DNA from 3 places in the Streptomyces sp. CA-278952 genome. Region 2 is predicted to be linked to each of the others. Evidence: predicted binding sites of a transcription regulator. Region 2 holds the regulator's gene; each other region holds the start of a gene.
What was found. Region 2 encodes HrcA, which represses chaperone genes, less so after heat shock. Its sites were predicted from a motif close to TTNGCACTCNGNNNNNCNGAGTGCNAA; they were not measured.
Positions count from the first base shown of each region.

Region 1: groES (co-chaperone GroES) is a predicted target of HrcA. The motif match lies at 5,523-5,549, and genes of this name have one in related genera.
Region 3: groL (chaperonin GroEL) is a predicted target of HrcA. The motif match lies at 4,091-4,117, and genes of this name have one in related genera.

Region 1 is NZ_CP112880.1:3,003,364-3,011,053, forward strand. Features, by position in the region: gene N7925_RS13065 (MOSC domain-containing protein) at 1-283, shown strand, start outside; gene N7925_RS13070 (outer membrane protein assembly factor BamB family protein) at 487-2,112, shown strand; gene N7925_RS13075 (SDR family NAD(P)-dependent oxidoreductase) at 2,165-2,938, shown strand; gene groL (chaperonin GroEL) at 3,334-4,959, opposite strand; gene groES (co-chaperone GroES) at 5,058-5,366, opposite strand; gene N7925_RS13090 (DUF6234 family protein) at 5,735-6,130, shown strand; gene N7925_RS13095 (polysaccharide deacetylase family protein) at 6,169-7,092, opposite strand; gene N7925_RS13100 (THUMP-like domain-containing protein) at 7,254-7,690, shown strand, end outside.
Region 2 is NZ_CP112880.1:5,620,688-5,628,377, forward strand. Features, by position in the region: gene N7925_RS25100 (DUF3097 domain-containing protein) at 1-560, opposite strand, end outside; gene N7925_RS25105 (MBL fold metallo-hydrolase) at 688-1,431, opposite strand; gene hrcA (heat-inducible transcriptional repressor HrcA) at 1,596-2,612, shown strand; gene dnaJ (molecular chaperone DnaJ) at 2,613-3,752, shown strand; gene N7925_RS25120 (nitronate monooxygenase) at 3,886-4,959, shown strand; gene N7925_RS25125 (16S rRNA (uracil(1498)-N(3))-methyltransferase) at 4,956-5,702, shown strand; gene N7925_RS25130 (histidine triad nucleotide-binding protein) at 5,794-6,153, shown strand; gene N7925_RS25135 (ribonuclease Z) at 6,168-7,082, shown strand; gene N7925_RS25140 (adenosine deaminase) at 7,140-7,690, shown strand, end outside.
Region 3 is NZ_CP112880.1:3,499,773-3,507,462, reverse strand. Features, by position in the region: gene N7925_RS15635 (alpha,alpha-trehalose-phosphate synthase (UDP-forming)) at 1-254, opposite strand, end outside; gene N7925_RS15630 (glucosyl-3-phosphoglycerate synthase) at 319-1,269, opposite strand; SAM riboswitch class I at 1,424-1,551, shown strand; gene thrC (threonine synthase) at 1,571-2,872, shown strand; gene N7925_RS15620 (MoaD/ThiS family protein) at 2,902-3,180, shown strand; gene N7925_RS15615 (cold-shock protein) at 3,624-3,830, shown strand; gene groL (chaperonin GroEL) at 4,280-5,902, shown strand; gene N7925_RS15605 (keywimysin-related RiPP) at 6,599-6,721, shown strand; gene N7925_RS15600 (asparagine synthase-related protein) at 6,772-7,690, shown strand, end outside.

The sequences.
Region 1 (7,690 bases), 2.6 Mb from region 2:
GTGCCGGACCTTCGCCCACCACCTCGGGGAGCGGGGGTGGGTCCGGCGGTTCACCCAGCAGGGCGCCACCGGCGCGTATCTGCGGGTGATCGAACCGGGCGCCGTCCGCGCCGGGGACCCCATCGAGATCGTGCACCGGCCGGACCACGAGGTCACCGCCGCCCTGCAGTTCCGGGCGGTGACGACCGAACGCACCCTGCTGCCCGCGCTGCTGGCCGCCGGGGAGGCGTTGCACCCGGAGGCGCTGCGCAAGGCGCGGGAGTACGCCGCCCAGCAGGGCTGAGGGCCGGGCGGCCGGTCCCGCACGCGGAGGACCGGCCGTCCACCGACGGGGAAGCGGCGGCCCGGTCCGATGACGAGGCCTCATCCGCCGCGCGACCCGGGGGCGTTGCGACGGGAACTGGATCGGAGTGCGGCGCGTCCACCACCAGTGACCTGTGCCCGAGGAGAAGTCTTCGAGCCGAGTGGCGTCTCAGGGGGAAGACCATGCCCGACCCGCAGCAGCCCTGGTACTCCCCGGGCCCGCCGCAGCAGCCCGTTCCCGGCAACCCGTACGCCTCGGAGGGCGGCGATCCGCAGGGCGGGCCGCAGCCGGGGCCGGGCTACGGGCCGCCGCCCGGACCGGGCTTCGGGTCACCGTCCGAGCCGCCGCCGGGCCGCCGCCGCTTCGGCCGGGGGCCGGTCGTCGCCGCGGTCGTCGCTCTGGTGCTCGTGGTCGTGGCGGGCGGGGTGTACGCGCTCTCCGACCAGTGGCGGGACGAGCCCGCGAAGCCCGTGGCGAAGGAGTCGCCCAGCCCCTCCGGATCGGCGCCCCCGTCCGGTACCCCCGCGGCAGGCGGCCCGGAGCTGAGCCACATCCCGACGACGAAGGAGGTCGCCGCCGCCCGGAAGCCGGGCGAGTCGGCGGCGTGGATCGTCGACGACAGGACCGACATCCCCCAGCAGATCAACAAGGTCCACGACCTGTGGATCGTCGGTGACACCGCCGTCCAGGCCCTGCACCGGAAGGTCACGGCCTACCGGCTCTCGGACGGCGCCGAGGTCTGGAACGTCGACCTGCCCTCCTCCGTCTGCGAGACACCGGCCAACCCGACGCCCGACGGCAAGGTCGTGGTCTTCCACCACGAGCGGCCGGACAACGAGCGGGGCAACCAGTGCAACCGGATGCGGATGATCGATCTGAAGACCGGGAAGCAGGGCTGGCACAAGGAGCTCGACGAGCCCGGTGACCGGGACAACACGTTCATCGTCCACAGCGCCATCAGCGGCGACGTCCTGTCCGTCGCACGGAACATGCAGGCCATCACCTACCGGATGGGCGACGGGAGCAAGCTCTACGAGATCCCCCGGGAGAACAGGAACAAGTGCGTCCCCGACGACGTGGCGGGCGGCGCCGCCCGGCTCCTGGTGACCTCCAACTGCATGATCGCCATCGACCGGAGCAAGAACTACGGCCACGTGCGCGAGCTCGACCCGCGTACCGGCAAGGTCCTGTGGCGCTACCGTCTGAAGACCGGCTGGAGCTTCGGCAGTCTGATCTCCATGGACCCGGTCGTCTTCACCTCCTACAACAACGAGGACAGCGCGACCGACTGGCGGATCACGGTCCTGGACCCCGGAGGCAAGCACCGCGTCACCTTCGACGCCCGGGGCAAGGGTTTTCAGGAGTGCGGCGGAGACGGGTCCGGCGGGGACATCCAGCCCTGTCGGGGCGCCGGGGTCGACAAGGGCCTCATCATGCTGGGCGGCTCGCAACAGGTCGGCGCGTACGACGTGAAGACCGGCACGTTCCTGTGGGGCATCAAGTCCGACGAACTGCGCAGGCTGTACCCGCTGCGCGCGGAGGACGGCACGTCGATGCTCATCTACGAGGCGGCCGGCTCACGCAGCCCCGGCCGGACGTTCCTCATGGGCCCGCGCGGCGCCGGAACGGAGACGAACGTCGTCAGGCACCCGGTGGCGACCGCGCCGTGGGAGTACGAGATGTCCATGGGGCACACGGCCTACGTCGGCGGGCGGCTCGTCCTCACGTCGACGATCGTGAGCGGCGACGAGAACCGGAAGCCCGTGCGCGAGGCCCGCATCCTGTCCTTCGCCCCTGCCGCGCCTTAGACGCGGCGGGCGGGTACGCCGCCCGGTCATGAGGGGCACTAACGTGCCGCGTATGACGACTGCACTGATCACGGGCGCGACGGCGGGCATCGGGGCCGCGTTCGCGCGGCGGCTCGCGGCCCAGGGGCACAACCTGGTGCTGGTGGCGCGGGACACCGCGCGGCTGCGCGAGCAGGCCACCGAACTGCACGACCGGCACGGCATCGAGGCCGAGGTGCTGAGCGCCGACCTGTCCACGGAGGGCGGGCTCGAAGCGGTGGAGAAGCGGCTCGCGGACCGCACGCACCCGGTCGACTTGCTGGTCAACAACGCCGGGTTCGGCAACAAGGGACGCTTCCTGGAGGTGTCCATGGCCGACGAGCTGACGATGCTGAAGGTGCACTGCGAGGCGGTGCTGCGGCTGACCTCGGCCGCCGTCACCGGGATGCGGGAGCGGGGCCGGGGCGGGGTCGTCAACGTGGCGTCGGTCGCGGCGTTCGTGCCGCGCGGTACGTACGGGGCGTCCAAGGCGTGGGTCGTGCAGTTCACGCAGGGCGCGGCGCGGGATCTGGCCGGGTCGGGGGTGCGGCTGATGGTGCTGTGCCCGGGGTTCGTGCGGACGGAGTTCCACGAGCGGGCCGGGATGGGCACGGACAGCATCCCCGGCTGGATGTGGCTCGACGCGGACAAGCTGGTGGCGTCCGCGCTGACGGATCTGGCCCGGGGGAAGACGGTGTCGATCCCGGACCCGCGCTACAAGGCGCTGATGGGGCTGGTGAAGGTCGCCCCGCGGGGGCTGCTCGGCGGGGTCACGTCGCGGACGGGGCGCAAGTACGGTCCGCAGTAGGCGGTAAGCGGTGCACGGGGCGTGGTGCGCGGGGCGTGCGCGGTAGTAGGCGGTGCGGGGTGCGTGGTGCGGGGTGCGCCGCCGTCGATCGGTACGCGCCCGGCTCACACCGGGCGCGACGGTTGCTGGGCCCGTCGCGGTCCGCGGCGACCGCCTCCGGCTGAGGGGTTCACCGCAGAGGGGACCTGCTCGGACCATGCCCGGATGTGGCAGCCCGCTGGGCGGGCAGTAGCAGTGGATGGGCCCTCTGCTCCTTCAACCCCGCAAGATCAACCCGCTCAACGACCACGGTCCTCGCAACTCCCACAGATCGTGGGTGTTGCGAGGACCGTTAGAACCCAAGGGGTGCCGGGCCTCAGGCCTACCGAACGGCGTACCGAGCGGTGCGGGCCGTACTAGTGGGAGTGGCCGTGGCCGCCGTGACCGGCGTCGCCCTCGTCCTCGGCCGGCTTCTCGACGACCAGGGTCTCGGTCGTGAGCAGCAGCGACGCGATGGACGCGGCGTTCTCCAGGGCGGAGCGGGTGACCTTGACCGGGTCGATGACGCCGGCCTTGACCAGGTCGCCGTACTCGCCGGTGGCGGCGTTGAAGCCCTGGCCCTTGTCGAGCTCGGAGACCTTGGAGGTGATGACGTAACCCTCCAGGCCGGCGTTCTCGGCGATCCAGCGCAGCGGCTCGACGGCGGCGCGGCGGACGACCGCGACACCGGTGGCCTCGTCGCCGGTCTTGCCGAGGTTGCCCTCCAGGACCTTCACCGCGTGGACGAGGGCGGAGCCACCGCCGGAGACGATGCCCTCCTCGACGGCGGCGCGGGTCGCCGAGATGGCGTCCTCGAGGCGGTGCTTCTTCTCCTTGAGCTCCACCTCGGTGGCGGCGCCGACACGGATGACGCACACGCCGCCGGCCAGCTTCGCGAGGCGCTCCTGGAGCTTCTCGCGGTCCCAGTCGGAGTCCGTGGACTCGATCTCGGCCTTGATCTGGTTGACGCGGCCCTTGACGTCGTCGGAGTTGCCCCCGCCGTCGACGATGGTCGTGTCGTCCTTGGAGACGGTGACGCGGCGGGCGGTGCCCAGCACGTCGAGACCGGCGCCGTCGAGCTTGAGGCCGACCTCCTCGGCGATGACGGTCGCACCGGTGAGGGTGGCGATGTCACCGAGCATGGCCTTGCGGCGGTCGCCGAAGCCCGGGGCCTTCACCGCGACGGCGTTGAAGGTGCCACGGATCTTGTTGACGACAAGGGTGGAGAGCGCCTCGCCCTCGACGTCCTCGGCGATGATCAGGAGCGGCTTGGAGGCGCCGGCCTGGATGACCTTCTCCAGGAGCGGCAGCAGCTCCTGGATGGAGCCGATCTTGCCCTGGTGGATCAGGATGTACGGGTCGTCGAGGACGGCCTCCATACGCTCCTGGTCGGACACCATGTACGGGGACAGGTAGCCCTTGTCGAAGGCCATGCCCTCGGTGAACTCCAGGTCCAGACCGAAGGTGTTGGACTCCTCGACGGTGATGACACCGTCCTTGCCGACCTTGTCCATCGCGTCCGCGATGAGGTCGCCGACCTGGGTGTCCTGCGCGGAGAGCGCGGCCACGGCGGCGATGTCGGACTTGTCGTCGATCGGGCGGGCGGTCGCGAGGAGCTCCTCGGACACGGCCTTGACCGCAGCGTCGATGCCCTTCTTCAGGGCGGCCGGGGAGGCGCCGGCGGCGACGTTGCGCAGGCCCTCGCGGACGAGCGCCTGGGCCAGCACGGTCGCGGTGGTGGTGCCGTCACCCGCTACGTCGTTGGTCTTGGTCGCCACCTCCTTGACGAGCTGGGCGCCGAGGTTCTCGTACGGGTCGTCGAGCTCGACCTCACGCGCGATGGTGACACCGTCGTTGGTGATGGTCGGAGCGCCGAACTTCTTGTCGATGACGACGTTGCGGCCCTTGGGGCCGATCGTCACCTTGACCGTGTCGGCAAGCTTGTTGACGCCGCGCTCAAGGGCGCGACGGGCGTCCTCGTCGAACTTAAGAATCTTCGCCATGGGCTGTGTTCCCTCTCAAAATGAACTGCGCCCCTCGCCGCCCGGCTAGTTATTTCGCAGGGGACCAGGGGCGCAGAACACAGGCAAACGTGGGTGAATTACTTCTCGACGATCGCGAGAACGTCGCGGGCCGAGAGGACGAGGTACTCCTCGCCGTTGTACTTCACCTCGGTGCCGCCGTACTTGCTGTACAGGACGACGTCGCCGGTCTTGACGTCGAGCGGAAGCCGCTCGCCGTTCTCGAAGCGGCCCGGGCCCACCGCGAGGACGACGCCCTCCTGGGGCTTCTCCTTCGCGGTGTCCGGAATGACCAGGCCGGAAGCCGTGGTCTGCTCGGCGTCGAGCGGCTGGACCACAATGCGGTCCTCGAGCGGCTTGATCGCAACCTTGGAGCTGGTGGTCGACACGATCCGGTCTCCCCCTTCGGAGATCTCACGGGGTTTAACAGTCTGTGGGCGGCGACCAGACCGATCCGTCGTCGCGGGTGCCGGACCTGTCCTGTCGCACAGTGTGGTGCTGGCACTCTCCAGGGGGGAGTGCCAGACCTGAGACTATGACCGCGGTTAGCACTCGGTCAAGCGGAGTGCCAATTCACCACCCTCGCGCCGTCTCGATCGGGGCTCTGTCGGGTCACCTTCCGGACAACGTGGGGGTGGAGCGTCGCGTTCCGTACGACGGTACGGAGATGACGCGCCCCGAGAGCCCCCTGCCGGGAAGACCGGCCGGAAGAGCCGCTTCGCGGTCGCCGGCTCCGGGTGGCTGCGCTGATCCCCTGATGGGCCTGCTGCTGGTGGTCGCGGAGGCTGCCGCCGGAGCCCTGCTGGCGCTGTGGCTGGTGGTGCGAGGGCTGGCGCGGTCACGGTCGCAGGACATGCCGACGGGCAAGGTGTCCGCGCCTCCGCCCGCGGACCCGGGCACTGACTGGACCCCGGCCATCGCCTTCGGCCTCCTCGCTCTCGTGGTCGCCTGCCTCGCCGTGGCACTCCTGCGCGGCGGGTGGCACTGGGCCGGCGGGACGCAGGCGGTCGTCGCGGTGGCGCTGGGCGTAGTGGTCCTGGCGTCCGTCGTCGAAGAAAGCTCCCGGAATCCTCCGGAACCCGCTCCGACCTGGAACTCCCCGCCCTGCCGCAGCGGGGGTGACAGCGACGAATGCGCGCGCAGCGGGGGCTGAGCGCGCATGCGCGGGGCGGGTGCGGGGAAGGGTGCGGGTCAGACGTAGTCCTCCAGTTTCGCCACCGCGTACCCCTTGTCGGTGATGGTCTTCATGACCTGGCGGATCATGTCGGGCATCGAGCCCTTCCAGTCCTCCTCGCCCCGGAAGTGGGTGAGGACGATGTCGCCGGGGTGCAGGTCCCGGTCCCACTCGCGCCATTCCATGTGGTCGGGGAAGGCCTCGGAGGACCACAGGGGCACGGCGGTGATCCCGCAGGACTTGGCGACGACGAGGGTGTCGCGGTTGTAGTTGCCGTAGGGCGGGCGGAAGAGGGTGGGCCGCTTCCCGTAGTGCTTGAGGATCTTCTCCTGCTGGCCGCAGATCTCCCGCTTCTGCTCGCCGGCGGAGAGGCCGGGCAGATAGCGGTGGTTGAGCGTGTGGTTGCTGATCGTCACCCCGCGCTGCTGCATCTTCTTGAAGTAGCCGTAGTCGTCGTTGGTGACGTAGTCACTGAGGAACGCGCTGTACGGGATGGACAGCTCGGTCATCATCCGCAGCAGCTCGGGGTCCTTCTCCGCCCCGTCGTCCATCGTCAGGAAGACGATCTTCTCCTTGGTCGGAACGGTGGTGAAGACGGGCGGCAGCCCGGCGTCGTCCCGGACCTCGAAGCCCTTGCGGGTGGTGATGCGCGGCTTCACCTTCGGCGGCTCGGGAGCCGCGAGCGGAGTCTTGGCCAGGCCCCACTTCTTCGCGGCGACGGCCCGCGCCGCCTGCTTCTTCCTGAGCGCCTCGGCGTAGGTGTCCAGGGCACGGGCGGGCCCGGCCTTCGGAGCGGCCTCGCCCGGCCGGCCGGCGGCGGGCTTCGCGGGTCCGCCGGGAGCTCCCGTGCCACCGCCGCCCGTCTCCGCCGCGCACCCGGAGGCGACGGCGGCGGCCAGCAGGGCCGCCAGCACGACGACGCCCGACCTGTGACGCTTCATGACTGATTTACCGTTTTGTCGTACTAGCTGCATGGCGCCGCATCCTGCCAGCCGTCGGCCCGCCCCCCGCCCCGACACCGCGAGCGGACCGGCGCCGTCCCCCGGCCGGCCCACAGCGACCTCCAGCGGCGCGGGCGGCGACACCCGGCGCAGCGGCCACAATGGACCGGGTGAACGCAACGACCCCCTCCGCCCCGGACGACGACCCCGCCCGCGCCGCCTTCGCGGCGCTGCGCACCCCCGAGGGCGAGCAGCTGCTGGCCGGGCTGCGCGACCACGACCCCGCCGACGAGCTGGCCGCCGCGACCCGGCTGCGCCGCACGTACCCGGCGTCGCTGGTGTCGGCGGCCCTGGGCCAGGCCCGGCTGCGGCAGCGGGCGGTGGCCAAGTTCGGGGCCGAGGACGCCTACCGGATGTACTTCACGCCCAACGGGGTCGAGCAGGCCACCCGCACCTCGGTCGCCGCCCACCGCGCCGCCCGGTTCGCCGGGCTCGGCGTGCGGAGCGTGGCCGACCTGTGCTGCGGCATCGGCGGCGACGCCCTCGCCCTGGCCCGCGCCGGGATCTCCGTCCTGGCCGTGGACCGCGACCCGTTGAC
Region 2 (7,690 bases):
TCCCCGGTCACCCGCTCGGCGATCCGGGACTCCTTGGAGCCGGGCACCAGATGGTCCACCAGCACCCCCAGCCGGGCGTCCGGCCCCGGCGCGAACTCCCCGACGATCGCCGGCAGGTCGTCCACCCCCTCCAGGTACTCCACGACCACGCCCTCGATGCGCAGGTCGTCACCCCACACCCGCTCCACCAGCTCCGCGTCGTGCCGGCCCTCCACATAGATCCGCCCGGCCCGCGCCACCCGGGCCCGAGCCCCGGGCACCGCCACCGAACCGGAGGCCGTACGGGTGGGACGCGCCGGGCCGCCGGGGCCCGGGCGCACCAGCGTGACGACCTTGCCCTCCAGCAGGAAGCCGCGCGGCTCCATCGGGAACACCCGGTGCTTGCCGAAGCGGTCCTCCAGGGTCACCGTCGGCCCCTGGGCCGTCTTCTCGCAGCGGATCACCGCCCCGCAGAAGCCGGTGGAGACCTCCTCCACGACCAGATCGGGCTCGGCGGGCACCTCGGGCACGGGGGCGGACCGCTTCCACGGCGGGGTCAGGTCCGGCTGGTAGCTGCGCATGGCACGACGATATTCGCCCGAGCCGCCGACGGACGTCGAAGACCCGGCCGAGGCAGCCGGGGCGCCCCGGTGACGCCTCTGGAGCACCCCGGAACGTTCCTATGTGCTCCAGGGTCCTCACCGGGGTTCACCCCTCGTCGAGATCCACCTCGAAGCGCTCCGCCAGCGACGCCCGCTGCGCCCGCACGAACGCCGCGTCCACCACCGCCCCGTGCCCCGGCACGTACAGCGCGCCCTCGCCGCCCAGCGCCAGCAGCCTCTCCAGCGCGGCCGGCCAGCGCGAGGTGATCGCGTCCCGGCCCGCCTGCGGCTCGCCCGACTCCTCGACCAGATCACCGCAGAACACCACCGGAGGCTCACCGCCCGTGCCCGGCACCAGCGCCGCGAGGTCATGGCCGCTGTGCCCGGGGCCCACGTTCGCCAGCAGCACCTGACGGCCGCCGCCCAGGTCCAGCGTCCAGTCGCCGCACACCTCGTGGTGCGGGACCACCAGCGTGTCCACCGACCGGGCCGCCTCGCCCTCCGGCACCCCGTGGCGCACCGCCGAGGCGCCCAGGCTCTCCGCCCCGCCGCGCAGCAGCGCAGCGACGCCCACCGCCCCGTACACCTGGGCCCCGGCGAACGCCGCGGTGCCCAGCACATGGTCGAAGTGCGGATGGCTCAGTGCGATATGTGTCACCCTCCGCCCGAGCAGCGCCTCGGCCTGCCGCCGCAGCTCGACGCCCTCGCGCAGCGTGGCGCCGGTGTCGTACAGCAACACGCCGGTCTCCCCGGCGACCAGCGCGGCGGTGGCATCCCAGCCAGGGAGGCGCCGTCTGCCGATACCGTTGCCCAACCGCTCCCAACCGAAGTCTTCCCAAGCGACGTCCATACCACGACGCTAGCGGCAACGACCTGCGCGGTCTCGTGGGGGTATGGCCGGTCGCCCTTGCCCCCGCCCCACCTCACCCCCGTACACTGACCGCGGGGATTGCTGGCACTCGAACGCACCGAGTGCCAGTCAGACACCGAGAGACACAGCTGGAGGTGTGCGCGATGCTCAGCGAACGCAGACTCGAAGTGCTGCGCGCCATCGTCCAGGACTATGTCGGCACCGAGGAGCCCGTCGGCTCCAAGGCGCTGACCGAGCGGCACCGGCTGGGGGTCTCCCCGGCCACCGTCCGCAACGACATGGCGGTGCTGGAGGACGAGGGCTTCATCGCCCAGCCGCACACGAGCGCGGGACGCATCCCGACCGACAAGGGGTACCGCCTCTTCGTCGACAAGCTCGCGGGCGTCAAGCCGCTCTCCTCGCCCGAGCGCCGGGCCATCCAGAACTTCCTCGACGGCGCGGTCGACCTCGACGACGTGGTCGGCCGGACGGTGCGGCTGCTCGCGCAGCTCACCCGGCAGGTCGCCGTCGTGCAGTACCCCTCGCTGACCCGCTCGACGGTGCGGCACGTGGAACTGCTGGCGCTCGCCCCCGCCCGGCTCATGCTCGTCCTGATCACGGACACCGGCCGGGTCGAACAGCGTATGATCGACTGCCCTGCGCCGTTCGGCGAGGCATCGCTCGCGGATCTGCGGGCCCGGCTCAACAGCCGGGTCGTCGGACGCCGCTTCGCGGATGTCCCGCAGCTGGTGCAGGAGCTGCCGGAATCCTTCGACAGCGAGGACCGGGGAACGGTTTCCACGGTCCTTTCCACCCTCCTCGAAACACTGGTCGAGGAGACGGAGGAGCGGCTGATGATCGGCGGCACCTCCAACCTCACCCGCTTCGGACACGACTTCCCGGTGATGATCCGGCCGGTGCTGGAAGCACTGGAGGAACAGGTCGTCCTGCTGAAGCTGCTCGGTGAGGCCACGGACTCCGGCATGACCGTACGGATCGGGCACGAGAACGCCCACGAGGGGCTCAACTCCACGTCCGTCGTCGCGGTCGGCTACGGTTCGGGCGACGAGGCAGTCGCCAAACTCGGCGTGGTCGGACCGACCCGCATGGACTACCCCGGAACGATGGGAGCGGTACGCGCAGTGGCACGTTACGTCGGACAGATCCTGGCGGAGTCGTAAGTGGCCACGGACTACTACGCCGTACTCGGCGTGCGCCGCGACGCATCTCAGGACGAGATCAAGAAGGCATTCCGTCGGCTCGCCCGCGAGCTGCACCCGGATGTCAACCCGGACCCGAAGACCCAGGAGCGGTTCAAGGAGATCAACGCCGCTTACGAGGTGCTCTCGGACCCGCAGAAGAAGCAGGTCTACGACCTCGGCGGCGACCCCCTCTCCGCCAGTGGCGGCGGCGGTGGCGCGGGCGGTTTCGGAGCCGGCGGCTTCGGCAACTTCTCCGACATCATGGACGCGTTCTTCGGCAACGCCGCACAGCGCGGGCCCCGTTCGCGGACCCGGCGGGGCCAGGACGCCATGATCCGGCTGGAGATCGACCTCAACGAGGCGGCCTTCGGCACCACCAAGGACATCCAGGTCGACACGGCCGTCGTCTGCAACACCTGCAGCGGCGAGGGCGCGGCCCCCGGCACGTCCGCCCAGACCTGTGACATGTGTCGCGGCCGCGGCGAGGTCTCGCAGGTCACCCGGTCCTTCCTGGGCCAGGTCATGACCTCGCGGCCCTGCCCGCAGTGCCAGGGTTTCGGCACGGTCGTGCCCACCCCGTGCCCGGAGTGCGCCGGCGACGGCCGCATCCGCTCGCGGCGCACCCTGACCGTGAAGATCCCCGCGGGCGTCGACAACGGCACCCGTATCCAGCTGGCCGGCGAGGGCGAGGTCGGCCCCGGCGGCGGCCCGCCCGGCGATCTGTACGTGGAGATCCACGAGCTGCCGCACGCCGTGTTCCAGCGGCGCGGCGACGATCTGCACTGCACGGTCACCGTCCCCATGACGGCCGCGGCCCTCGGCACCAAGTGTCCGCTGGAGACCCTGGACGGCCTGGAGGACATCGACATCAGGCCCGGCACCCAGTCCGGCCAGTCCGTGCCCCTGCACGGGCGCGGCATCACGCACCTGCGCGGCGGCGGCCGGGGCGACCTGATCGTGCACGTCGAGGTGATGACCCCGTCCAAGCTCGACGCGGAACAGGAGCGGCTGCTGCGGGAGCTGTCCAAGCTGCGCGGCGAGGAGCGGCCCCTCGGCCAGTTTCAGCCAGGTCAGCAAGGGCTCTTCTCCCGGCTGAAGGACGCGTTCAACGGCCGCTGAACCGCTTTCCGCCTTTCACCGCACCGCCCGCCGGTTCCGAACCGGCGGGCGGTGCGGCGTGTAGCGGTGGAACCGGTCACAGCGTCGGCTGGCTGATTCGGCCCTGTTGCACACGACGTGGCACGATGCGGTCATGTCCTCCGAGTTGACCGATCTCTGCCGGTATCCGATCGTGCAGGCCCCTATGGCGGGCGGCGCGTCCGGACCGCAGCTCGCCGGGGCCGTCGCCGAAGCCGGCGGGCTCGGATTCCTGGCCGCCGGGTACAAAACGGCGGACGGGATGTACAACGAGATCAAACAGCTGCGCCGGCTCACGGGCGGGCCGTTCGGCGTCAACCTCTTCATGCCGCAGCCCGCGCTCGCCGACCCCAGCGCCGTCGAGGTCTACCGCCACCAGCTCGCCGGTGAGGCCGCCTGGTACGAGACCCCGCTCGGCGACCCGGACAGCAGCGGCGACGACGGCTACGAGGCGAAGGTCGCCATCCTGCTGGAGGACCCCGTTCCGGTGGTCTCCTTCACCTTCGGCTGCCCCACCCGCGACACCCTGGACGCCTTCGCCAGGGCCGGGACGCACACCGTCGTCACGGTCACCTCCGCCGAGGAGGCCCAGAGCGCCCAGTGGGCGGGCGCCGACACCATCTGCGTCCAGGGCGTCGAGGCGGGCGGTCACCAGTCCACCCACCGCGACGACCCCCAGCTCGACCAGACCGGCACCGGGCTGCTCTCCCTCATCACCCAGGTCCGCGAGACCGTGCAGATCCCGATCGTCGCCACCGGCGGCCTGATGCGCGGCGCGCAGATCGCCGCCGTCCTCGCGGCGGGCGCGGACGCCGCCCAGCTCGGCACCGCCTTCCTGGCCTGCCCCGAATCCGGGGCGCACCTGCTGCACAAGCAGGCCCTGACCAACCCGCTGTTCGTCCGCACCGAGCTGACCCGCGCCTTCTCCGGCCGGCCCGCCCGCGGCCTGGTCAACCGCTTCGTCCGCGAACACGGCCCCTACGCCCCCGCCGCCTACCCCCAGGTCCACTACGTCACCAGCGGGCTGCGCCTGGCCGCCGCCAAGGCCGGGGACGCCCAGGGCATGGCCCTGTGGGCCGGACAGGGCCACCGGATGACCCGGGAACTGCCCGCGGGCGAGCTGATCGAGCTGCTCGCCGCCGAACTGGAGGCCGCCCGGTCGGCCCTGAGCATGAGGAGCCCCCGGTGACCGCACCGGTCTTCGTCGTCGAACGGATGCCCACCGGGCCGGAGTTCGTCCTGGAGGGACCCGAGGGACGGCACGCCGTCTCCGTGAAGCGGCTCCAGCCCGGCGAGGACGTCGTCCTCACCGACGGGCTCGGCCACTGGGCGGAGGGCGTCGTGCGCGCCGCCGAGGGCAAGGACCGGCTCACGGTCACCGGCCTCGACACCCTCCACGAGGAGCCCGCACCCGCCCCGCGCATCACCGTCGTCCAGGCGCTCCCCAAGGGCGACCGGGGCGAGCTGGCGGTCGAGACGATGACCGAGACCGGCGTCGACGCGATCGTGCCCTGGCAGGCGGCCCGCTGCATCACCCAGTGGAAGGGCGACCGGGGAGCCAAGGCCCTGACGAAGTGGCGCAGCACGGCACGGGAAGCGGGCAAGCAGTCCCGCCGGGTGCGCTTCCCCGAGGTGGCCGACGCCATGACGACCAAGCAGGTCGCCGCCCAGCTCGCCGCCGCCGACTTCGCCGGGGTCCTCCACGAGGACCGCGACCACGACAGCACCCCCCTCGCCACCGCCGAACTCCCCGCGGCCGGCAGCATCGTGCTCGTCGTCGGACCGGAAGGCGGCGTCTCCCCGCAGGAGCTGACCGCCTTCGCCGAGGCGGGCGCCCGCCCCTACCGGCTCGGCCGCAGCGTGCTGCGCACCTCCACCGCCGGGACCGCCGCGACCGCGCTGCTCCTGGGGCGTACGGGGCGCTGGGGCTGAAACAGGGCCCGGGGGCCGGGGATAGCATGCCCCTGTACTGATCACCCGATCACCTGTACCGACTCACCAGCGAACGAGGAGGCCCGGCGCCATGGCGGGAGAGCCGCAGTCCGACTGCCTGTTCTGCAAGATCGTCTCGGGAGACATCCCGGCGACCATCGTCCGCGAGAGCGAGACCACCGTCGCCTTCCGCGACATCAACCCGCAGGCCCCGACCCACGTCCTGGTCATCCCGAAGGCCCACTACCCCGACGCCGCCTCCCTCGCCGCCGCCGAACCGCTCATCGCCGCGGACGTCCTGCGCGAGGCCGGGGAGGTCGCCGCCGAGGAGAAGGTCGACGGCAGCGGCTACCGGATCATCCTCAACACGGGCTCCGGCGCCGGCCAGACCGTCTTCCACGCCCACGCGCACGTCCTGGGCGGCCGCGGCCTCCAGTGGCCCCCCGGATAGCGGAGTCACCGACCATGTCCGTACGCGAGCTGGTGGTGCTCGGCACCGCCAGCCAGGTCCCGACCCGGCACCGCAACCACAACGGCTATCTGCTGCGCTGGGACGGCGAGGGCATCCTCTTCGACCCCGGCGAGGGAACCCAGCGCCAGATGCTGCGGGCCGGGGTCGCCGCGCACGACATCGACCGGATCTGCGTCACCCACTTCCACGGCGACCACTCCCTCGGGCTCGCCGGGGTGATCCAGCGGATCAACCTCGACCAGGTGCCGCACCCGGTGACCGCGCACTACCCGGCGAGCGGGCAGCACTTCTTCGACCGGCTGCGGTACGCCACCGCCTACCGCGAGACCGTCGAGCTGAACCAGGCCCCGGTCGCCGGGGCCGGCGGGGTCCTCGCCACCACCCCCGCGTACACCCTGGACAGCGCGAGGCTCTCGCACCCCGTCGAGTCGTACGGTTACCGCCTCACCGAGCCCGACACCCGGCGCATGCTGCCCGCCCTGCTGAAGGAACACTCCATCGCCGGACCGGACGTGGGCCGCCTCCAGCGCGACGGCGTCCTCGGCGGCGTCACGCTGGAGCAGGTCTCCGAGGAACGGCGCGGACAGCGGTTCGCGTTCGTCATGGACACCCGGCTCTGCGACGGGGTGTACGCGCTCGCCGAGGGCTGCGACCTGCTCGTCATCGAGTCGACCTTCCTCCACGAGGACGAGAAGCTGGCCGTCGACCACGGGCACCTGACCGCCGGACAGGCCGCCCGGGTGGCGAAGGAATCGGGCGTCCGTCACCTCGTGCTCACCCACTTCTCCCAGCGCTACGGCGACCCGCGGCTCTTCGAGACCCAGGCCCGCGCCGCCGGGTTCGACGGCGAACTCACCGTCGCCCAGGACCTGACCAGGGTCCCGGTCCCCACCCGCCACCACCCCTGATCCGCCACCGCCCCAGATCCCCTTCTGATCCACCCCCACCCCTGTTTGCGAGACACCGTGCACCTCCCCAAGGCAGAACTCCACCTCCACATCGAAGGAACCCTCGAACCCGAGCTGGCCTTCGCCCTCGCGGAGCGCAACGAGGTGGCCCTGCCCTACGCCACCACCGACGAACTGCGCGCCGCCTACGAGTTCGAGGACCTCCAGTCCTTCCTCGACCTGTACTACGCGCTGATGGCCGTCCTGCGCACCGAGGACGACTTCGCCGAACTCGTCGACGCCTACCTCGCCCGCGCCGCCGCCCAGGGCGTCCGGCACGCCGAGATCTTCTTCGACCCGCAGGCCCACACCGCCCGGGGCGTCCCGATCGGCACCGTCATCGAGGGGATCGGCCGGGCGCTGGAGCGCAGCGAGGAGACCCACGGCGTCTCCACCCAGCTGATCATGTGCTTCCTGCGCGACCTGTCCGCCGAATCGGCCCTCGGCACCCTGGACGCGGCGAAGCCGTATCTGCACCGGATCAGCGCGATCGGCCTGGACTCCGCCGAGGTCGGCCACCCGCCCGCCAAGTTCCGCGAGGTCTACGAGGCGGCCGCCGCCCTCGGCCT
Region 3 (7,690 bases), 2.1 Mb from region 2:
CCCGCCTCGCCGACCCCGCGCCGCACCGCCTCGCGGTCCCCGTCGCCGAGGGCCGCGCAGACCCACAGCTTGTCGTCGACGGCGCTCAGCCCGGAGACGAGCCCGCCGCCGCCGCGCTTGGCGTCGAGCGTCCCGTCCTCGCCGAGGGTGTACGAGACGGGGCCGCGGTTGGACGCGACGAGGACCTGGGCCGTGGAGGCGGCCGCGGATCCGGGTTCGGGTGCGGGTGCGTGTTCGGCGTGCTCGGAGACCATGTAGCGGAACCTAGCCCGTTCGGGAAGCCCCCAAACGCCTCAGGGCGTCATGCGGCCCACCGCCTCACGCCGCGTGGCGCTCCGCGTACTCCGCGATCTCCCGCATCGGCGGGCGCTCCTCCGTGTCCACCGCATGGGTGCGGGGCACGAAGCCGTCCTCGCCGCGCTCGAACTGGGTCAGCGCGGGCCGCACCAGATGGCCCCGGGAGAGCCGCAGCTGCGCCGTGCGGTAGATCGCCGCCGCCATCCGGCCCAGCGCCTGCCCGTCCTGGTGGCGGTGGACGCGCACGCCGACGTCGACCTGGCCCAGCGCGTCCAGGCCCACCGTGTGCAGCGCGTCCACCAGCAGGCCCAGCTCCACTCCGTAACCGACCGGGAACGGCAGCCGCTCCAGCAGGGACCGCCGCACCGCGTACTCACCGCCCAGCGGCTGTACGAACCCGGCCAGCTGGGGCCAGTGCAGATTGAGCAGCGGGCGTGCCACCAGCTCGGTGACCCGACCGCCCTGACCTGCCCTGTCACCGAGCGGGCGGTCGTACATCGCCTTGACGAACTGGACGGACGGGTCGGTGAGCAGGGGTCCGACCGTGCCCGAGACGAAGTCCGCGGAGAAGTCCCTGAGGTCGGCGTCGATGAAGCACACGATCTCGCCGCTGGTCACCAGGAGTGACCGCCACAGCACCTCGCCCTTCCCGGGCAGGGCCGGGATCCGGGGCAGGATCGCGTCCCGGTGGACCACCCGGGCACCCGCCGCCCGGGCCACGGCGGCGGTGGCGTCGGTGGAGCCGGAGTCGATCACCACGAGTTCGTCGACGAGCCGGACCTTCTCCATCAGCTCCCGGCGGATCGTCGCCACGATCGCGCCGACCGTGGCCTCCTCGTTCAGCGCGGGCAGCACCACGCTCACGGACGTGCGGTGCGGATCGGTGTCCCGGGCGTCGGTGAGCCGGTTCAGCGGGCGGTCGCCGGACGACCAGGAACGCCTGGTCAGCCAGCGTTCCACCTCTTCGAGCACGGTCGGCACTCCCTGTGTGTGATCCATCTCGCGGTTCGGACGACTATCTCAACGGTCCGGTGCTTCGGTTACAGTCTTGAACAACGCGGATGGCCGTCGCATGTCGGGGTCGGAGCGCACATAAACGCCTGGATCGAAGATCCAGCGCCATAAGAGCTCATCCAGAGGGACTGAGGGAACGGCCCGTTGAAGTCCCGGCAACCCTCCTGCCGACCGCGAGGTCACGGTGGGGAAGGTGCCAATTCCGTCTTGCGGCGAAATGCGTCGCAGGGAAGATGAGGAGAAAGGGACCTCCGCCATCATGGCTGTTCAGACCGTTGCAGGTAGCACCGCTTCTTCCGCCCCGGCCGCCGATCTCGGCCCCGCCGCGGCGCTTTCCTGCCGCGAGTGCGGCGAGCGTTTCGAGCTCGGCCCCCTTTTCGCCTGTGCGTCCTGTTTCGGGCCGCTGGAAGTGGCCTACGAGCTGCCCACCGGCTCCCCGGAGGAGCTGCGGAAGCGCATCGAGGCCGGCCCGAACAACATCTGGCGCTACGCCCCGCTGCTGCCGGTGCCCGCGGACGTCGCGGAGAAGCCCAACATCAACCCCGGCTTCACCAAGCTCGTCAAGGCCGACAACCTCGCCCGTGAGCTGGGCGTCACCGGCGGCCTGTACGTGAAGGACGACTCCGGCAACCCGACGCACTCCTTCAAGGACCGCGTCGTCGCCATCGCCGTGGAGGCCGCCCGCGCCTTCGGCTTCACCACCCTCTCCTGCTCCTCCACGGGCAACCTGGCCGGAGCCGTCGGCGCCGCCGCCGCCCGGGCCGGACTGCGCTCCTGCGTGTTCATCCCGCACGACCTGGAGCAGGGCAAGGTCGTCATGGCCGCGGTGTACGGCGGTGAACTGGTCGGCATCGAGGGCAACTACGACGACGTCAACCGCTTCTGCTCCGAGCTCATCGGCGATCCGCTCGGCGAGGGCTGGGGCTTCGTCAACGTCAACCTGCGCCCGTACTACGGCGAGGGCTCCAAGACGCTGGCGTACGAGATCTGCGAGCAGCTCGGCTGGCGGCTGCCCGACCAGATCGTCATCCCGATCGCGTCCGGCTCCCAGCTCACCAAGATCGACAAGGGGTTCCAGGAGCTGATCAAGCTCGGCCTCGTCGAGGACCGGCCGTACAAGATCTTCGGCGCCCAGGCCGAGGGCTGCTCCCCGGTCTCCGCCGCCTTCAAGGCCGGTCACGACGTCGTACGGCCCCAGAAGCCGAACACCATCGCCAAGTCGCTGGCCATCGGCAACCCGGCGGACGGCCCGTACGTCCTGGACATCGCCCGCCGCACCGGCGGCGCGGTGGAGGACGTGACCGACGAGCAGGTCGTCGACGCGATCAAGCTGCTGGCGCGCACCGAGGGCATCTTCGGCGAGACGGCGGGCGGCGTGACGCTCGGCGTGACGAAGAAGCTCATCGAGGCGGGCGTCATCGACCCGGCGCTCACCACCGTCGTCCTGAACACCGGCGACGGCCTCAAGACGCTGGACGCGGTCTCCGCGACCTCGCAGGCCACGGCGACCATCAAGCCGAGCCTGGACGCGTTCCGCGCCGCGGGCCTCGCCGCCGGCTGATCACCCGAGACTTCAGGAAGGCACCCACCATGAGCGTCAAGGTCCGTATCCCCACCATCCTCCGTACGTACACGGGCGGCCAGGCCGAGGTCCCGGCGGAGGGCGCCAAGCTCTCCGAGGTCATCGAGTCCCTGGAGAAGGACCACCCGGGCATCGCGGCCCGCGTCCTGGACGACCAGGGCAAGCTGCGCCGCTTCGTGAACGTGTACGTCAACGACGACGACGTGCGCTTCGAGGGCGGCCTGGACGCGGCCACGCCCGACGGCGCGGGCGTCTCGATCATCCCCGCGGTCGCCGGCGGCTGCTGAACCGTCAAGGGCCGCTGCGCGGCGGCCCACCGCACCTCTGAGTGACCACAGTTGCCCCCTCCGCGAGACAAGCGGAGGGGGCAATTCTGCATGGTTGAGCACGGTACAGTTGGGGAAGCCCCGTCCGCTGCTCGTGCCGCCCGCATATGTGAATGCGCCCGGCCCCGATAAGAAGCAGCCAAAGTACGTGAACCTCTTGCGGCATAAGTGCCCTTTGTCTGGCCCGACTTGCCCGCAAATCTCAGCAAACCCGCATATTCGCGTGTTCTTCCGTGCCCGGAATTCTCGTCCGATTGACCTGTTGCAGAGGGCAGTTGGGCGGATACATTCGGCCGCGGTCGACGCGCTGCGGCGCCGCCCACCCTCTCCTGTCGGGGGGTGAGTTCCGACCCGGGTCCGCGAAGTGCGGTCCCGTGCAAGGGCCAGTAATAGGGGAGTTAGGCATGGCTCAGGGCACCGTCAAGTGGTTCAACGCGGAGAAGGGGTACGGCTTCATCGCGGTCGACGGTGGTGCGGATGTTTTCGTCCACTACAGCGCGATCCAGATGGACGGGTACCGCACCCTCGAAGAGGGTCAGCGAGTTGAATTCGAGATCTCGCAGGGCCAGAAGGGGCCCCAGGCCGACATGGTCAAGCTCGCCGTCGGCTGAGCTCGGCGCGGTCGTCCGACGACACTACTCACGCACGCAGGGCCCGGCCCCCGGATCAGGGGACCGGGCCCTTCGTGCGTCCCGGCGGCCCTGCGACCGGGAGGAGCGTGCAGCCGTCCCCATCCGATGCGCGCTGCCGTCCCCGTCCAAGGCGTACTGCCGTCCCCGCCGTCCCCATCCGAGGCGCGCCCCCGTCCCCGTCCGAGGCGCGCCCCTGTCCGCCTCCGAGGCGCGCCGCTGTCCACATCCGGAGAGGGACGCTTGCACTCGCAGGGGTCGAGTGCTAATCATTGGCGTTAGCACTCTCCAGGTGAGAGTGACAGAAACTTGGACCGGGCCGGTGAGGCCCGCAGGCGCGGTGGGGCAAGGAACCACCACGCAGGCAGGCCGTCCGTCGCGGGCGCCTCTCGGTCCGGAGAATCCACCCCTGTCCGGGAGGACCACTTCACATGGCCAAGATCATCGCGTTCGACGAGGAGGCACGGCGCGGTCTCGAGCGCGGGATGAACCAGCTCGCCGACGCCGTCAAGGTCACCCTCGGCCCCAAGGGCCGTAACGTCGTCCTCGAGAAGAAGTGGGGCGCGCCCACGATCACCAACGATGGTGTTTCCATCGCCAAGGAGATCGAGCTCGAGGACCCGTACGAGAAGATCGGTGCGGAGCTGGTCAAGGAGGTCGCCAAGAAGACGGACGACGTCGCCGGCGACGGTACGACCACCGCCACCGTTCTGGCTCAGGCTCTCGTCCGCGAGGGCCTGCGCAACGTCGCCGCAGGCGCCAACCCGATGGCCCTCAAGCGGGGCATCGAGAAGGCCGTCGAGGCCGTCTCCGCCGCTCTGCTGGAGCAGGCCAAGGACGTGGAGACCAAGGAGCAGATCGCTTCGACCGCCTCCATCTCCGCCGCCGACACCGAGATCGGCGCCAAGATCGCCGAGGCGATGGACAAGGTCGGCAAGGAAGGCGTCATCACCGTCGAGGAGTCCCAGACCTTCGGTCTGGAGCTCGAGCTCACCGAGGGTATGCGCTTCGACAAGGGCTACATCTCGGCGTACTTCGCGACCGACATGGAGCGTATGGAGGCGTCGCTCGACGACCCGTACATCCTGATCGTCAACTCGAAGATCGCCAGCGTCAAGGACCTGATCCCGCTGCTGGAGAAGGTCATGCAGTCGGGCAAGCCCCTGCTGATCATCGCCGAGGACGTCGAGGGCGAGGCGCTCTCCACCCTGGTCGTCAACAAGATCAAGGGCACGTTCAAGTCCGTCGCCGTCAAGGCCCCGGGCTTCGGCGACCGCCGCAAGGCCATGCTCGCGGACATCGCCATCCTCACCGGTGGCACCGTGATCTCCGAGGAGGTCGGTCTCAAGCTGGAGAACGCCGGCCTGGACCTGCTCGGCCGTGCCCGCAAGGTCGTCATCACCAAGGACGAGACCACGATCGTCGACGGCGCCGGTGACAGCGACCAGGTTCAGGGTCGCGTCAAGCAGATCCGCGCCGAGATCGAGAACTCCGACTCGGACTACGACCGCGAGAAGCTCCAGGAGCGTCTGGCGAAGCTGGCCGGCGGCGTGGCCGTCATCAAGGCCGGCGCCGCCACCGAGGTGGAGCTCAAGGAGCGCAAGCACCGCATCGAGGACGCGGTGCGCAACGCCAAGGCCGCCGTCGAGGAGGGCATCGTCGCCGGTGGTGGCGTGGCTCTGCTCCAGGCCTCGGCCGTCTTCGAGAAGCTCGACCTCACGGGCGACGAGGCGACCGGCGCCAACGCCGTGAAGCTCGCGCTGGAGGCCCCGCTCAAGCAGATCGCCGTCAACGGTGGTCTCGAGGGTGGCGTCGTCGTGGAGAAGGTCCGCAACCTGCCGATCGGTCACGGCCTCAACGCCGCGACCGGTGAGTACGTCGACATGATCGCCGAGGGCATCATCGACCCGGCGAAGGTCACGCGCTCCGCTCTGCAGAACGCCGCGTCCATCGCCGCGCTCTTCCTCACCACCGAGGCCGTCATCGCCGACAAGCCCGAGAAGGCCGGCGCGGCCGCTCCGGGCGGCATGCCGGGCGGTGACATGGACTTCTGATCCGCCGCGGAGTCCCGGGCCCGCCCGGAAGCCCTCCGGCTGATCGAAGTTCGCCGTACGTCCCACAGGGGCGGTATCTCCTTCACGGAGGTGCCGCCCCTGTGGCGTTCCCCGACGCGCGCCGACGTTCCCCGACGTTCCCCGACGTTCCCCGACGTCCCCCGACGCGCGCCGACGCCGGCCGCCCCGCGTGCGGGCACGTGGCCGAATGGCTACTTGCCGCGCCCTTCCCGGTGAGGCAGCACGCGTCAGCGCGGTCGTGCCGATCACGGTGGTGCGCCCGCGCCCCCGGAGGCAGGGCGGACGCGGAGCCGCCCGGAGACCCGTTCCGGCTGGTTCCCCGCTGCCCCGGTGGGCCGCTCCCCCTCCTGGCAGCTCACCGCCCGGTCGGGCGCCCGCAGCCGGTCAGTGGTCCAGTCCACCTCGCGTCTGCGACCCGGCGGTGTGCGACTGCACACGGCGGCCGACCGGCGTTCCCGGCCCCGGTGGAGACGGCCCGGAGCGGACCGCCCCGGACCTCGCCGCTCGCGCTATCCAGCCAACTTCGGACGGTAAGTCGGAATCATGCGTACCGGTTGGGCTGCGGGACATGATGGCTCTGGTGTTCACGTGGTGAACACCAGTCGCATGAAGAACGTCCGTCATGCAGAACTCACTGGGCATAACGGTCGTCAACCGCACAGAAGGGAAGGTGTCATGAAGCCGCAGAAGAAGGCTTACGTGAAGCCGTCGCTGTTCAAGCAGGGCGACTTCTCGAAGAAGACCGCCGGTTACTTCTACGGCTCGTACAAGGAGTACTGGGTCCGTCGCATCAGCTGATCCGGCCCCCGGTTTCCTGCGCGCCGTATGAGAACTTCCGGAAGGTGAACATGCCCGGCCACCCGCGTGACTACTTCGTCGTCCTGCCGGACAGTGCGGCGGGAGCGGCGGTGGCCGGGCAACTCCCCCCGGGCACAGGCCTTTCCCCGGGCACGGGCCTCCCTGCGGGCGCGGGCCTCTCCCTGAGTGCGCGCCTTCGCCCCGGTACGGGCGGGACGCCGGTCGTCGCCCACGCTTCGGGACGGCCCTGGGTCATCGCCCGCCCGCTGGTCCGCGAGGTGAGCCACCTCCGCCGGGGCGACGACGCCCTCGTGCTCATCGGCCCGGGCCGGGTCCCCGAGGCCGTGCTCGCCGGCCTTCTGGAGGGCGCCCGCGACCGGGCCGGCCTGGAACGCCGCCTCGCCCGGCTGCCCGGCCTCCACCACGTGATCGCCCGGCTCTCCGGCGAGACCTGGATCCGGGGCACCGCCTCCGGGCTGCGCCGGATCTACCACGCCCGGCACCCCGAGGCCGGAACCATCGCCTCCGACCGCCCCGCCGTCCTGGCCCGCCTGACCGGCGCGCCCCTGGACGACGGCGCGCTGGCCCTGCGCATGCTCGACTTCCTGCCGCACCCGCTGAGCCGCCGCGTCGTGTGGCGGGGCGTGTACGAGACCGGCGCCGGGTACGGCCTGGCCCTGCCCGTCGCAGCACCGGGCACGGCCGCCGTCCCCGGCCCCACGGAGCACCGCTGGTGGGAGCCGCCGCCCGCCGAACTCTCCCTGGACGAGGGAGCCCGAAGACTCGGTGACGCCGTCGCCGCCTCCGTACGGGCCCATATCGGCGGCCTGGACCGGATCAGCTGCGAGCTGTCCGGCGGACTGGACTCCACCTCGCTCACGTTCGCCGCCCGAGCGACGGGACCTGCCGAGCTGGCCCTCCTCACCGTGGCCGCCCGGGACCGCTACAGCGAGGACGAGACATGGGCGC